Regions from separate parts of the Micromonospora sp. WMMD736 genome, predicted to be linked through region 3. Evidence: riboswitches for the same ligand, from Rfam matches in the RefSeq annotation. Region 3 holds a riboswitch; each other region holds the start of a gene.
The links. Region 3 has a riboswitch for cyclic di-AMP ahead of ACN269_RS01700 (transglycosylase family protein). Riboswitches for the same ligand answer to the same signal wherever they lie in the genome.

Region 1 (3,198 bases), 2.4 Mb from region 3:
TCGACCCGGTCGAGCTGGTCGTGCCGCCCGCCGGGCTCGAGGCCGCGGTCGTGCAGGCGGCCACCGGCCTGCTGGGCGAGGTCGACGGCACGGTCGGGGTGATCACGCCGGTCACCCGCCGCGACGAGGTCGCCGGTTGGCTCGCCGCGCTCGGCGCGGCGCGCTTGCAGGTGGTGACCAGCCTGGAGGCCAAGGGCATGGAGTACGACGGAGTCGTGCTGGTCGCTCCGGGCGAGATCCGGGCCGATCCGGGCTCCGGCGTCCGCACGCTCTACGTGGCGCTCTCCCGCGCCACCCAGCGCCTCACCACCGTCGACCCGACCGGCTGACCGTCGCGTTGGCGCCGCCCATGGGCGGACCCTCGCCCTACACTTGCACACATAGCGATGTGAGCATACATTTGACCGGGTCCGGTGCGGCGTCGGAGGGTGGGTTTCGTGGGAGCAGGACATGACCACCACCACGGGTCGGTCGCCAACGCCGCCCACCAGCATCGGGGACGGCTCTGGGCGGCCTTCGGACTGCTCGCCACCCTGATGGTGGTCGAGGCGGTCGCCGCCTTCCACACCGGCTCTCTGGCCCTGCTGTCCGACGCCGGGCACATGTTCACCGACGTGCTCGGCATCGGCATGGCGCTCGCCGCGATCACCGCCACCCGGCGGGCCACCGGCGACCCGCAGCGCACCTTCGGGCTCTACCGCCTCGAAGTGCTCGCCGCGCTGGCCAACGCCGTCCTGCTCTCCGGCGTGGCGGTCTACGTGGTGATCGAGGCGATCGGCCGGTTCGGCGACCCGCACCAGGTGCTGAGCGGTCCGATGCTCACGGTGGCCGTCCTCGGGCTGCTCGCGAACGTGGTCGCCTTCGGGCTGCTGCGCGCCGGCGCCAAGGAGAGCATCAACCTCCAGGGCGCCTACCTCGAGGTGCTGGGCGACCTGCTCGGCTCGCTCGGCGTCATCGGCGCGGCGCTGCTCATCGCGGTCACCGACTGGTGGTGGGCCGACCCGCTGGTCGCGGTCGCCATCGGCGTGTTCATCCTGCCGCGCACCTGGCGGCTGGGACGCGCCGCCGTACGCATCCTCGTGCAGGCCGCCCCGGAACACCTCCAGGTCACCGCCGTGCACGACCGACTGGCCGCCGTGCCCGGCGTGGTCGAGGTGCACGACCTGCACGTCTGGACGCTCACCTCGGGCATGGAGGTGGCCTCCGCGCACCTGACCATGGCGCCCGGCGCGGAGGTCGGGGCGGTGCTCACCGCGGCGCGTACCGCCCTGCGGGACGACTTCCGCATCGAGCACGCCACGCTTCAGATCGAGCCCGGGGCCGCACCGGGCGTCTGCGGTTCCGTCGAGTGGTGAGAGTGCTACTCCGTCACGCCACACGCACCGTCCGTCACATCGGCTGCACAGACCCCAGCAGCACCGGTAGGCTCTGTCCCGGCCACCACCCGGCGGCGCCTCCCGGCGCCGGTGGCGGCCGTCGCCTAATCGCCCGACAGGGCGAACCGGGGAACCACGTTCCTGGGGTGCATCCGCGTCAGCGGTAGGGATCTTCCGTCCCGAACCCGTCAGCTAACCCGGTCGGCGGCTGACGGAAGGACATGCGTAGTGGCACCAGCACGACCTCTGGCCGCCCGACTGGCGGCACTGATCGTCATGATGGTCACCCTCGGCGTCGCGATCCCGGTCGGCGCCGCCACCGCCGCTCCCCCCGGCGGCCTGCGGGCCGCGCTGGCACCGGACGGTGACGAGGAGGGCGGCACCCCGGCGCTCCGGGCCCAGCTCGAGGCGGCCAGCAAGGGCTACCTGGACGCGAAGCGCGCCCTGGACACCTCCGTCCAGCGGCAGCAACAGCTCGCGGTCAAGCTCAAGACCACCGAGGCCGAGATGACCGTCCGCAACGGCAAGGTCGGCGAGATCGCCGGCGTGGCGTACCGCACCGGTCGACTCAGCACGGTCTCGGCTCTGCTCAACAGCAACACCCCCGAGGGGTTCATGGACCGGGCGGCCGCCCTCGACGTGGTGGCCGCCAACGAGGACCGGGTGCTGCGCGACCTGCACGCCACCCGGGACGAGGCGAACCGCACCCGCGTCGCCCTCGACGGCGAGATCCGGGAGCAGCGTAAGCAGGTCGAGGTGATGGCCAAGCGCAAGGAGCAGGCTGAACGGGCCCTGACCGTCGCCAACGACAAGGCACGCACCGCCACCACCGCCGACACCGGCTCCAACCGCGGCACCTCCACCGCCAACGCCCAGCCCGCCCCCCGCAACTCCGACGGCTCCTGGCCGTCCGAGTCGTGCAGCATCAACGACCCCACCCCGGCCAGCGGCTGCATCACCCCCCGCACCCTGCACGCGCTCAACCAGGCCAAGGCCGCCGGCTTCACCCGGTACGTCTCCTGTCACCGCAACGGCGGCTCAGGCGAGCACCCCAAGGGCCGGGCCTGCGATTTCGCCGCGCAGAAGGGTGGCTTCGGCGGGGTCGCCACCGGCGGCGACAAGACGTACGGCAACAACCTGGCGGCGTACTTCATCCGCAACGCCGACCGGCTCGCGGTGCTCTACGTGATCTGGTTCAAGCAGATCTGGCTGCCCAGCAGCGGCTGGAAGGCGTACAGCGGGGGCAACGGCGACCCGTCCAGCGACCACACCAACCACGTGCACCTGTCGGTGTACTGACCCGGCCGACGTCCGGGGTACGTCAGCGGGCGTACCCCGGACGTCGTCGGCGGTCGGACGACGACGCCGGGACGGGCCGGGAGCATTCGGGTATGCCGCGAATCGCGCCCACCGCCCGCAAGGCCCTGCTCACCCTGCACCTGGTCACCTCCCTCGGCTGGCTCGGGGCCGACCTGGTGCTGCTCACCCTCGGCATCGCGGCCCAGCGCGGGGCTGACCCGGCCGTGGTCTACCCCGTCGCCGGGCTCGTCGGCACCGTGCTCTTCGCGCCGCTGAGCGTGCTCGTGTGGCTCGTCGGTGTCGCCAGCGCGCTGCTCACCCCCTGGGGCCTGCTGCGCTACCGGTGGGTGGTGGTCAAGCTGGTGATCACGACGGTGATGGTCGGGCTGGTGCTGTTCCTGCTCACCCCGAAGCTGCGGCACGCCGGCGCGCTGGGTGCCGCCCTACCCACGCGGGAGCGCGCCGACCTGGTGATCGCGCCCGCGGTGTCGACCAGCCTCATGATCATCGCGACGGTGCTGTC
Region 2 (3,198 bases), 4.1 Mb from region 3:
GTGCCAGCTCACGTAGGTCGGGTCCTGAACGAGTTGCAGGGTGGTCGCCCAGCTCGCCTCGGTGTCGTGGATGACGATGTACTCGATCTTCTGCCGAGCGGGCCGGTCGGACAGGTCGTGGTTGCCGTAGTCGCCGTCGCCGAACGCCGCGTAGGGTGCCGGGATCCACTCGCAGGACACGGTGCGGGGGCACTCCAACCCGTCCGGGCGGGCGAGTCGCCGCAGTCCCAGTCGGTCCAGCCAGGACCGCTCGGGTCGTACCGTCCGGGCCGGCAGCGTGACCCGCTGGCCGTCGTCGGTCACCCGCGTCTCGCCGGCGCCGATCGTGGTGAAGACCTCGTCGGCGAAGGCCGCCGCGGCATCGGCGCTGTCCGCGCCGGCATAGCGGGCCACCGCGCCGTACCAGGTGGCCGGGTCGGTGCCGACTCCGACGGGCGCGCCGACCTCCCGTTGGTACGCGGCCAGCAGCGCCGCCCCACCCCGGAGGTTCGTCGTCGGGTCGGTGCGCAACGCCTCGGGGGTGGCGCCGGTGAGCGCCGCGGCGGCGTCCACGGTCTGTAGCGCGGCGCTGGGCGGCGCGTCTCCGGTGGTGGGTGCCGGCGCGAGAGCGCGACGGGACTCGTCGCCGCGCGGGTCCTCCCCCGGGGCGTCGTGGTGACCGCGTCGGGGTAGGGCGGCCACGTGCCGGGCATCGGTCAGGTGCATCGGGCCGTAGCCCCCGCTGGTGCTCGGCGTGCCGGCGTTGCTGTCCCAGCGGGACTCCAGGTAGGAGACGCCGAGCAGCACGTCGATGGGGACGCCGTACTCGGTCGCCGCGGCGGCGTACTGCTGCTGGCGGTCGGCGGCGGGGGCCGCGGCGGCCGGGCCGGCGGGTAGCGGTACGGCCGCCGTGGCGGTGACGAGCGCGACGGCGAGCAGGGTCGGACGTTTCATCGAACTCCCTACATGTGAACTGGTATCGGTCCGGTCACCTTCGCGCCGCCGGGAGTCCGCGTCAATACCTTTCCATGCTTCAAAACGTGCAGTAAGAAACCTTCACTTCCGCTCGATGGACCGCTTGAATCGGTACGGAGTGTCACGGCCGCACGGGTTGCGGATCGGTAACGGCCGTCTCTACTCTGGTCATTCGTCGGCCCGGTAGCAGGTCTGCCCACCCGGGCGGTAACGGACCGACACCGCCGAGTCGCTCGCGAGCGAGCCGGGGACCCACGTTCCCCGGGGTGAATCCGCAGTTCCTGCGGTAGGGCGCCCACTTCCCGCCCGAACCCGTCAGCTAACCCGGTAGGCGGTCAGGAAGAAGGAGTACGGAACCCGGTGGCCCTTAAAGCCCCGCGGCCGTCGTCCGGACGGTCGGCTCCGGCCGACCCGACGTCGACCGTGCCGCGTCCACGCTGGTCCCGCTTCACCACCGCTCTCGCCGCCCTGGTCGGCGTCGCCGTCGTCCTGACCGGCAGCGCCACGGTGGCCCACGCCGACCCGTCCGTCGCCGAGATCGAACGACAGATCGACGAGGACTGGAACAAGCTCGAACCGATCATCGAGCGGCACAACGCGACCCGCGCCGACCTGGCCCTCAAGCGTAAGCAGGCCGACGCGCTCGCCGCCCGCATCACGCCGCTGGAGCGTCAGGTCGACGCCGCGATGGACAAGGTCAGCGCGCTGGCCGTCCGTGCGTACATGGGTGAGAACCTGTCGACCGTCAACACGATGCTCGGCAGCCGGTCGCCGAGCGAGATGGTCGGTCAGCTCGAAATGCTCGACCGCTTCGCGCACAACCAGCAGGAGGACGTCCGTCAGGTCGCCGACCTGCGCAACGAGCTGGCCCGGCAGAAGGCGCCGCTGGACGAGATGGTGGCCCAACTGACCCGCACCGAGGCCCAGTTGGCGGCGAAGAAGAAGCAGATCAACGAGGAGATCGACCGGCTACAGAAGCTGCGCCTCAAGGTGTACGGCAACGGCGGCGGCGGTCCGCTGCGTCCCGCACCCTGCCCGGCCAGCTACCCGGGCGGCGGTGCCGGCATCGCGGTCAAGTTCGCCTGCGCGCAGATCGGCAAGCCGTACGTGTGGGGTGCCGAGGGCCCGAACTCGTACGACTGCTCAGGGCTGATGCTGGCCGCCTGGGCGAAGGCCGGTGTGTCGCTTCCGCACAACGCCGCCGCGCAGAGCCGGGTGACCAGGAACGTCAGCAAGGGCGACCTGCGCCCCGGCGACCTGGTCTTCTACTACAGCGACATCCACCACGTCGGCATGTACGTCGGCGACGGCTGGGTGGTGCACGCCTCCCAGGCCGGTGTGCCGGTGAAGATGAAGAGGGCCGACGACGGGCCCATCCACAGCTACGGTCGCCCCGGCTGACCGACGCGGGACGCAGTCAGGGCCCGTCGCGATCCGTTCGCGGCGGGCCCTGTGTCGTCCGGCACTCGGCTGGGAACGGCCGCTAACGCGTCGGCCAGGCCCGCCAGTTCTGCCAGGAGCGACTCGGCGTCGGCCCCCGCTGACCCTGGTAACGCGACCCGTACACCACCGAGCCGTACGGGTGCTCAGCCGGCGACGAGAGCCGGAAGATGCAGAGCTGACCGATCTTCATGCCGGGCCAGAGGGTGATCGGCAGGTTCGCCACGTTGGACAGCTCCAGCGTGACGTGCCCGGAGAAGCCCGGGTCGATGAACCCGGCGGTGGAGTGGGTGAGCAGGCCGAGGCGGCCCAGTGAGCTCTTCCCCTCCAGCCGGCCGGCGAGCTGGTCGCCGAGCGAGATCACCTCCAGCGTCGAGGCGAGCACGAACTCCCCCGGGTGCAGCACGAACGGCTCGCCGTCCGGCACCTCGACCACCGAGGTCAGGTCGTCCTGCTGCATGGCCGGGTCGATGTGGGTGTAGAGATGGTTGTTGAAGACCCGGAACAACCGGTCGAGTCGTACGTCGATGCTGGAGGGTTGGACCAGGGTGGGCTCGAACGGCTCCAGGCCCAGCGTGCCGGCCTTGATCTCGGAGACCAGGTCACGGTCGGAGAGCAGCATCGGACCACCATAGCGAGGTGGGCGGTGACCAGCGTGTCGAGGTCGCTCCTCGTACATTTGTTCGATAGAATGCTCGCATGGCTTCCTGGTCCGATTTCGCCGCCGACGAGCCCCGTCTCGCCGACGGCATCCGCGTTCTCCTGCAGCAGTACGGGCCGGGCTTCGGCTATCTGGCCACGGTC
Region 3 (3,198 bases):
ATCCGGACGCACCGTGGTGCTGCGGCTACGCTTCGGCGACTACACCCGCGTCACCCGCTCGCACACCGTACGCAAGGCGACCGCGGACACCACCGGGCTGCTCGCCGCCGCCCGGACGCTGCTGCGGGCCGCCCTGCCGGAGATCGAACGACGTGGTGTCACCCTGCTCGGCGTCTCGGTGGGCAACCTGGACGACAACCCGGTGCAGCCGGAGCTGCCGTTCCAGGCCGACACCGGGGCCGACCTGGACGCCGCCGTGGACGCGGTCCGCGACCGCTTCGGCTCGACGGCGCTGACCCGGGCGGTGCTGCTCGGCCGCGCTCCCGGGGTCGAGATGCCACTATTGCCGGACTAGAGCGTCCCGGTTGCTGCGACCGGAGACACATCACAGCAGGTCGGCGGTTTAGCCGACCGCACGCAGGTGAAGTCTTGAGGGGAAAGCCTGACGAGGGGGGCCCATGTCCGACGAGACCAGCAACCGACCGAGCCGTCGCGCCGAACGCCCGGACGACGTGACCGACCCGCTGCTCTGGCAGCTCGCGGTCGACGTGCTCGACGCCCACGAGGCCGACGACGAGGGTCGCTGCCGCAACCTCCAGTGTGCCGGCCAGTCCTGGCCGTGTGCGGCGCGTACGACCGCCGAGCAGTCGGTGCGACTGGCCCGCAGCACCCCCGACTCGGTCGAGATGACCATCGACGGTGGCGGGGCCGGCACCGGTTGGCCGGCCGAGGCGGCCGCGCCGGCGCAGCGCTGGGGCTGGAACAGCGACCCGATGGCCCGCCGCGAGGGGCGGACGGCCGCCTCGGCGGCGTGACCCGTCAGACGAGCACAGCGCCAGACGAACGAACGCTCGGCCGGTGACCCGGCCGAGCGTTCGTCTGTGCATCTGTCAGAGAGCGAGCCGCTGCCCCGGGAAGATCAGGCCCGGGTCCGCGCCAATCAGCTGACGGTTGCGCTCGTACAGGGCCTGCCAGCCGCCGCTGCGGGGGTGCCGCTCGGCGATCTCCGACAGGGTGTCCCCCGGCGCGACCACGTACGTGTCGCCGCTGGCTGCCGGGGTGGTCCGCTCATGACTGCGGGTAGCCGGCTGGTCGCCGTGCGACGACCGGTCCTTGCTGGAGGTGGACGTCGACTTGGAGCTCGACGTGGTCGACGACTTCCCGGTGGACTTCGTCGAGGAACCGCCCGACGACCCGCCCTTGCGGCCGCAGGTCGGCCATGCGCCGATGCCCTGCCCGTCGAGCACCTTCTCGGCGATCGCGATCTGCTCGCCACGGCTGGCCAGATCCGCGCGGGCGGCGTACTTCGTGCCGCCGTAGCCGGCCCAGGTGCCCTGGGAGAACTGCAACCCGCCGTAGTAGCCGTTCCCGGTGTTGATCTTCCAGTTGCCGCCGGACTCGCACTGGGCGATCGCGTCCCAGTTAACACCGGCCTGGGCCGGGGCAGCCGGGCCGAAGAGGGCGACGGCGCCGGTGACCGCGCCGACCGCCAGGGTGCCGACGGCGACGCGGCGGGTGGTGACCCGTCGATGACGGGGGGTGTACGCAGACGTCATGGATCGTTCCTCCACGCCGACGAGGTGAGCTGTCGGGTTCGGGCCGAGGAGCCCGGCCGCGCGTTGGCGGCTTCACCCCGAGGTGACATGCACCGAGGAACCTGGGTCCCCCGCTCCTGCCCGGGTTCTGTTTCCGACGACCGGGGGCAGGATTTGGCGTTGCCGGTCGCGGCGTCCACGGTGGCGGACCCGACCGACGGTAGGCACGGTCACGGACGGTCGCCCACCGCTTGTGAAGTTGTTCACCGGCTCACGCGGGGCGCTCCGACCAGCGGTTGCGGACGACGCCAACCTGTGCACCGACCATGATGGACCGTTTCCGATCAGGTCGGCCGCCACGGGTGGAATTGACGTTCGGGCAGGAAACCGTAGACAGCCGGTCGCGATGCTCTAGAGCGCATCGGGTCCATCCCGGACCCCGCACCCAGGAGGAACCCATGGCACTCCAGCAGAGTCGCACCGGCCGCCGCCGCGCCGCGGCCACCCTCGTCGCCGTACTGGCCGGCGTGGGCCTGACCCTGTCCACGCCGGCCGCCGCACAGGCGGCCAGCCCGTGCACCAGCCTGACCTTCTACCGGGTCGGCGGCTACCCGGGCGGGGCGGATATGCACGTGCCGACCGTCGGCTGGCAGACCGGGAACAAGAGCTGCTACCTCAGCTACGGCCACTCGAACTCGGCAGTGCTGGTGTTGCAGGAGGCGCTGAACAACTGCTACTCGCGGTCGCTCACCCTCGACGGCAACTACGGGTCGAAGACCCGCGAGGCCGTCCGGTACGCCCAGCACAAGATCAACGAAGACATCGTGTACGCGAACATCGCCGAGGACGGCGAGTACGGCCCGCAGACCCGCGCGTACATGGGCTTCGCGATCTTCGGGGTCAACGGCGGCCCGGTCATCCCCAACGTCTGCTACTACCCGGGCTGAACGCCAGCCACGGCGCCGGCCGGAGTCCCCGTGACTCCGGCCGGCGCCGCGGTGCCCCCACGGGTGCGGCTGCGCTGGTGAGCCCCGTCCAGCGCAGCCGACGGATCAGCAGACCCGGACCGCCTCGATCCGCTTGTTCCAGGTCCCCCCGATCGCGGCCGAGTCGTACGCCAGGTTCGCCCGGTAGCCGTAGGCGTGCTGGTAGCCGAGCAGGCCGGTGGCGTTGGCGTTGTCCCAGAAGGTGGAGACGGTGCCGGACGGCCGGTTGTTGATGATCGACTGAGTCTGGTTGCGGAAGTACGAGGGCAGCGTGACGTCCTTACACCAGTTGTACGGCCCGTCGAGCAGGAAGATGTCGCCGCTGAAGTTGGCCCCGGAGTACAGGCAGAGCAGACCCGACGGGCAGGCGTAGTTGGCTTGGGCCGGGCTCGGGGCGACGCCGAGTGTGGCGCCGACGGCGACCACGCCGAGCAGCGCCGACGTGAGCCTTCGCAGAGCAGTTCGCACGATGATGACCTCCGGTGTCGTCACGACCGGAACCGGCCGTGAGTCGAGTTGCTGACATCACGTTGATCGATGTCCTTGTGCCAACGATGATCTGCGCGGAAGGTCGACGAATTCCTGCCGGAACCTCAATCCGGCTGTCGCGGGGGTGCCGGTGGGGCGACCGGCGGTACAGCGGATGGCGGATCATGGAGATTCGGATCCTCGGGCCG
Region 4 (3,198 bases), 6.2 Mb from region 3:
GACCGCGCCGTCGGTGGCCGTGCCGTCGCCGACCGCGCCGTCGCCGGCCGTGCCGTCGCCGACTGGGCTGCTCTCGGGCAAGTTGCCGACGCCGGTCCGGCGCGGTCCGTCGATCCACAGCCCGCGCTGAACGATGCGCTGGCCGTCCTGCCCGGCCCGCCGATGGGCGGCAGTGCGGCCGGCACGGGCGCTGAGCCGTCGCTCCGAGCCGCCGGCTCGGCCAGCCGAGCCCCCCGAGCGCCGCCGGCCTAGCGGGTCACCCGCCGGCGGTCCGTACGCCGGCCAGCGATCCTCCCACCGGGACCAGCACGCCCTGCCGCCGACCTGAGCGCCCGGTCACCGCACCTGACGACACATCGCCCGCACCCTCGCCGTGCGGCATCCCATCGCTGACGTGCTCATGCCGAGGAGCCGACCATGGAAACCGTCGTCTTCTACCAGTTCCTCACCGAGGTGCCCCAGGCCGCCGCCATCTGGTCGGCACTGTTCCTGCTGGCGCTGACGGTCCTCGCCGTACTGGTGGCCCGCCCGGAGCGGGACGCGCCAGAGCAAGGCCACGTGCCGACCCCCACCGCCCGCGAGACGGCCGCCGCCGAGAGCGCCGACCTGCGCCGGTACGCCGAGGAGGTGGCCGTGGCCGCCGCCCGGGCGGCGCGGACCGCCCGGCGGCGGCGCGCTGACTGGCTGGTCGCTCAGGACGAGGCGCAGCGGGCCTGGACGGCGTACGACGAGGCGGACACTGCGGCCCGCCGGGTCGCCACCGCCGGGGCGCTGCCGACACCGCGTACCCCGCACACTCCCGCCGAGTACGCGGCCCGGGAGCGCTACCTGCACCGTGCCGCCATGGCGGCGCACTGGCGGGAAGAGTTGACCATGGCGCAACTCGCCGACGTGTTCGGGCACCGGCGCGGCTGGGACCCTCGCCGGCACCCGGTCGAGCAGGAGACGCTGCTCATCCGGGCGATCCGGGACGCGCGGCTGGCCGAGCACCGGACGGCCGTCGAGCGGGAGCGGTCGGCCTGGCGGGACGCCGAGGTGGCCGCCGAGTCGGCGCGCGCCCTCGCCGAGGAGGCGTACGCGGCGGCGGTCCGGTCGCGGCCGAGCCCGGCACTCGCCCGGCAGACGGCGACACGGCCGTCACGTGCAGCCGTGGTGGCACGCTGGCGTCCGGCCCGGGCCGGTTGAACCCGATCTGTTATGTGAGGCGGGTCACCAGCGGGGGAATTCGGGCGGCGGGCATCATCGGCGGCCATTGCGCCCGCGATTGTGGCGGCGTTCCCGGCGACCTGTCCGGTTGTCGCCCACAGGTGCCGCCGGGACCGGATGTCCCATCGAGTCACGTCAGCGGCAAAACGCGCAGAAATTGCCGGGCCAATCGATGTTTACGCAGGTCGGCATGGGTTGGCAGAGTTCGGACCGGCCAGTACTGTCGTCCCGTCCGGTGCGGTTACCGATCGCAGGAGGCGACGCCGCGCCGACCCGCTCAATCGTGATCAACGAACCGGGGACCCACAGTAAGTCCGGGGTGAATCCGCGAGCCACGGCCCGCGGTAGGGCGATCTTCCCGCCCGAATCCGTCAGCTAACCCGGTAGGCGGTGACGGAAGGAGTTCCATCCTCGTGCAGCATCCCGCGCCCCCCGTTTTGTTCCGCCGCCTCCACGGCGTAGCGGTGTCCCCGCTCATCCGCCTCGTGACGGTGAGCTGACCCCCCGGGTCACCGCACTTTCCGCCCGGCCGCGCCGGGCGTTCCCCTGAGCGGCTCATCATCCGCAGGCCACGGCCCGTGCGCTGACGCCTGCCCGGATACCGGTCGAGCCCCGGTGTGCCGCTCTCCCTGTGAACCGTGGAGGACCTCGTGAAGCACACCCTGAAGCGCCAGCTCCGTCGCCTCGCGACCGAGCGTCCGTACCAGATCGTCGCCGCCTCCGCCGCGGCCCTGGTCGTCGCCACCACCACCGGCGCCCTGGTCGCCGGTGCCGACGACGCCCCGGCCGGCTCGCGCACCCCGACCACGGTCGCCGAGATGCGCAGTGACACCGTCGCCTCCCGTGGCGAGCTCCGGGCCGCGGCCCCGTCGGCGAGCGCCGCGCCGAGCACCGCCGCCCCGGCCACCAGCGCCGCGTCCCCCGCCGCGAAGGCCACGAGCAACCCGGACCTGACCCGGAAGCCGACGCCGCCCAAGCCGCCCGCGACGAAGGTCCTGGACTACGACTACGAGGCGCAGAACACCTACTACAACTGCGGTCCGGCGGCCACCCGCAACGCGCTCAGCGCCAGCGGCATCGACCGTACCCAGGAGGAGCTCGGCGCCGAGCTGGGCACCACCGAGATGGGCACCAACTCGGCCGAGGACACCACCCGGGTGCTCAACGCCGAGGTGAAGGGCTCCCCGTACCGCACCCGCATGTTCGCGGGCACGCCCAACCCGGCCCAGATGGACCGTCTGCAGGCCGATGTGGTCAAGGCGATCACCGATGGTCGGGGCGTGGTGGCCAACGTCGCCGGCGACGCCATCGACACCAACGGCGGCTACCACTCCTACGGCGGTGGGCACTACATCGCCGTCGTGGGCTACAAGGACAACGGCCGTACCGTGCGGATCGCCGACTCGGCGAACGCCGCCGACCCGGCCTACTGGATCACCACCATCGACCTGGCGAACTGGATCGCCACCCGGGGTTACTCCGCCTGACCAACGCGCGACACCCCACGACGCCGCGGGCGCCGTCTCCCACGAGGGGTCGGCGCCCGCGGCGTCTGGGTGCCCGGCCGCGACGCCGGTGAACGGCTCTCGTACCAGGCCGCGAACCGTGGGAGACTGCGGCCGTGGTGGATGAATCGGGTGGTCAAGCCGGCCGTGAGCCGATCCTGTTGCTGCTGCACGGCATGGGGGCGACGGGTGACGTGTGGCTGCCCTGGGCGTCACTGCTGGAGCAGCACTGGCCCGGCCGGTGGCTGGCGCCCGATCTGGCCGGTCACGGTTGGTCGGCGCCGCTGGCGTCGTACTCCTTCGAGGGTTTCGCCCAGCGGGTCGCGCAGGGCCTGACCTCCGACGACCGCCTCGTCGTGCTCGGACACTCGCTCGGTGGCGTGGTCGGCCTGGCGCTGGCGGCCCGCGCCGCCGGTCTGCCGGTGGACGCGGTGGTGGGGTTGGGCATCAAGGCCGTCTGGACACCGGCCGAGCTGGCCCGCGCCGC

Region 1: linked by a shared signal. The riboswitch ahead of ACN269_RS12095 (coiled-coil domain-containing protein) and the one ahead of ACN269_RS01700 (transglycosylase family protein) in region 3 are both predicted to bind cyclic di-AMP.
Region 2: linked by a shared signal. The riboswitch ahead of ACN269_RS20185 (NlpC/P60 family protein) and the one ahead of ACN269_RS01700 (transglycosylase family protein) in region 3 are both predicted to bind cyclic di-AMP.
Region 4: linked by a shared signal. The riboswitch ahead of ACN269_RS30065 (C39 family peptidase) and the one ahead of ACN269_RS01700 (transglycosylase family protein) in region 3 are both predicted to bind cyclic di-AMP.

Annotation. Positions count from the first base shown of each region.
Region 1 is NZ_JBMHMI010000001.1:2,823,818-2,827,015, forward strand. Features, by position in the region: gene ACN269_RS12085 (HelD family protein) at 1-329, shown strand, start outside; gene ACN269_RS12090 (cation diffusion facilitator family transporter) at 438-1,355, shown strand; cyclic di-AMP (ydaO/yuaA leader) riboswitch at 1,468-1,599, shown strand; gene ACN269_RS12095 (coiled-coil domain-containing protein) at 1,605-2,675, shown strand; gene ACN269_RS12100 (hypothetical protein) at 2,768-3,198, shown strand, end outside.
Region 2 is NZ_JBMHMI010000001.1:4,492,022-4,495,219, forward strand. Features, by position in the region: gene ACN269_RS20180 (N-acetylmuramoyl-L-alanine amidase) at 1-933, opposite strand, end outside; cyclic di-AMP (ydaO/yuaA leader) riboswitch at 1,167-1,302, shown strand; gene ACN269_RS20185 (NlpC/P60 family protein) at 1,315-2,355, shown strand; gene dcd (dCTP deaminase) at 2,438-3,016, opposite strand; gene ACN269_RS20195 (pyridoxamine 5'-phosphate oxidase family protein) at 3,094-3,198, shown strand, end outside.
Region 3 is NZ_JBMHMI010000001.1:434,470-437,667, reverse strand. Features, by position in the region: gene ACN269_RS01710 (DNA polymerase IV) at 1-355, shown strand, start outside; gene ACN269_RS01705 (hypothetical protein) at 459-815, shown strand; gene ACN269_RS01700 (transglycosylase family protein) at 891-1,556, opposite strand; cyclic di-AMP (ydaO/yuaA leader) riboswitch at 1,556-1,723, opposite strand; gene ACN269_RS01695 (peptidoglycan-binding domain-containing protein) at 1,994-2,482, shown strand; gene ACN269_RS01690 (peptidase inhibitor family I36 protein) at 2,588-2,989, opposite strand; gene ACN269_RS01685 (AfsR/SARP family transcriptional regulator) at 3,175-3,198, shown strand, end outside.
Region 4 is NZ_JBMHMI010000001.1:6,610,603-6,613,800, forward strand. Features, by position in the region: gene ACN269_RS30055 (hypothetical protein) at 1-252, shown strand, start outside; gene ACN269_RS30060 (hypothetical protein) at 418-1,185, shown strand; cyclic di-AMP (ydaO/yuaA leader) riboswitch at 1,471-1,611, shown strand; gene ACN269_RS30065 (C39 family peptidase) at 1,845-2,693, shown strand; gene ACN269_RS30070 (alpha/beta fold hydrolase) at 2,828-3,198, shown strand, end outside.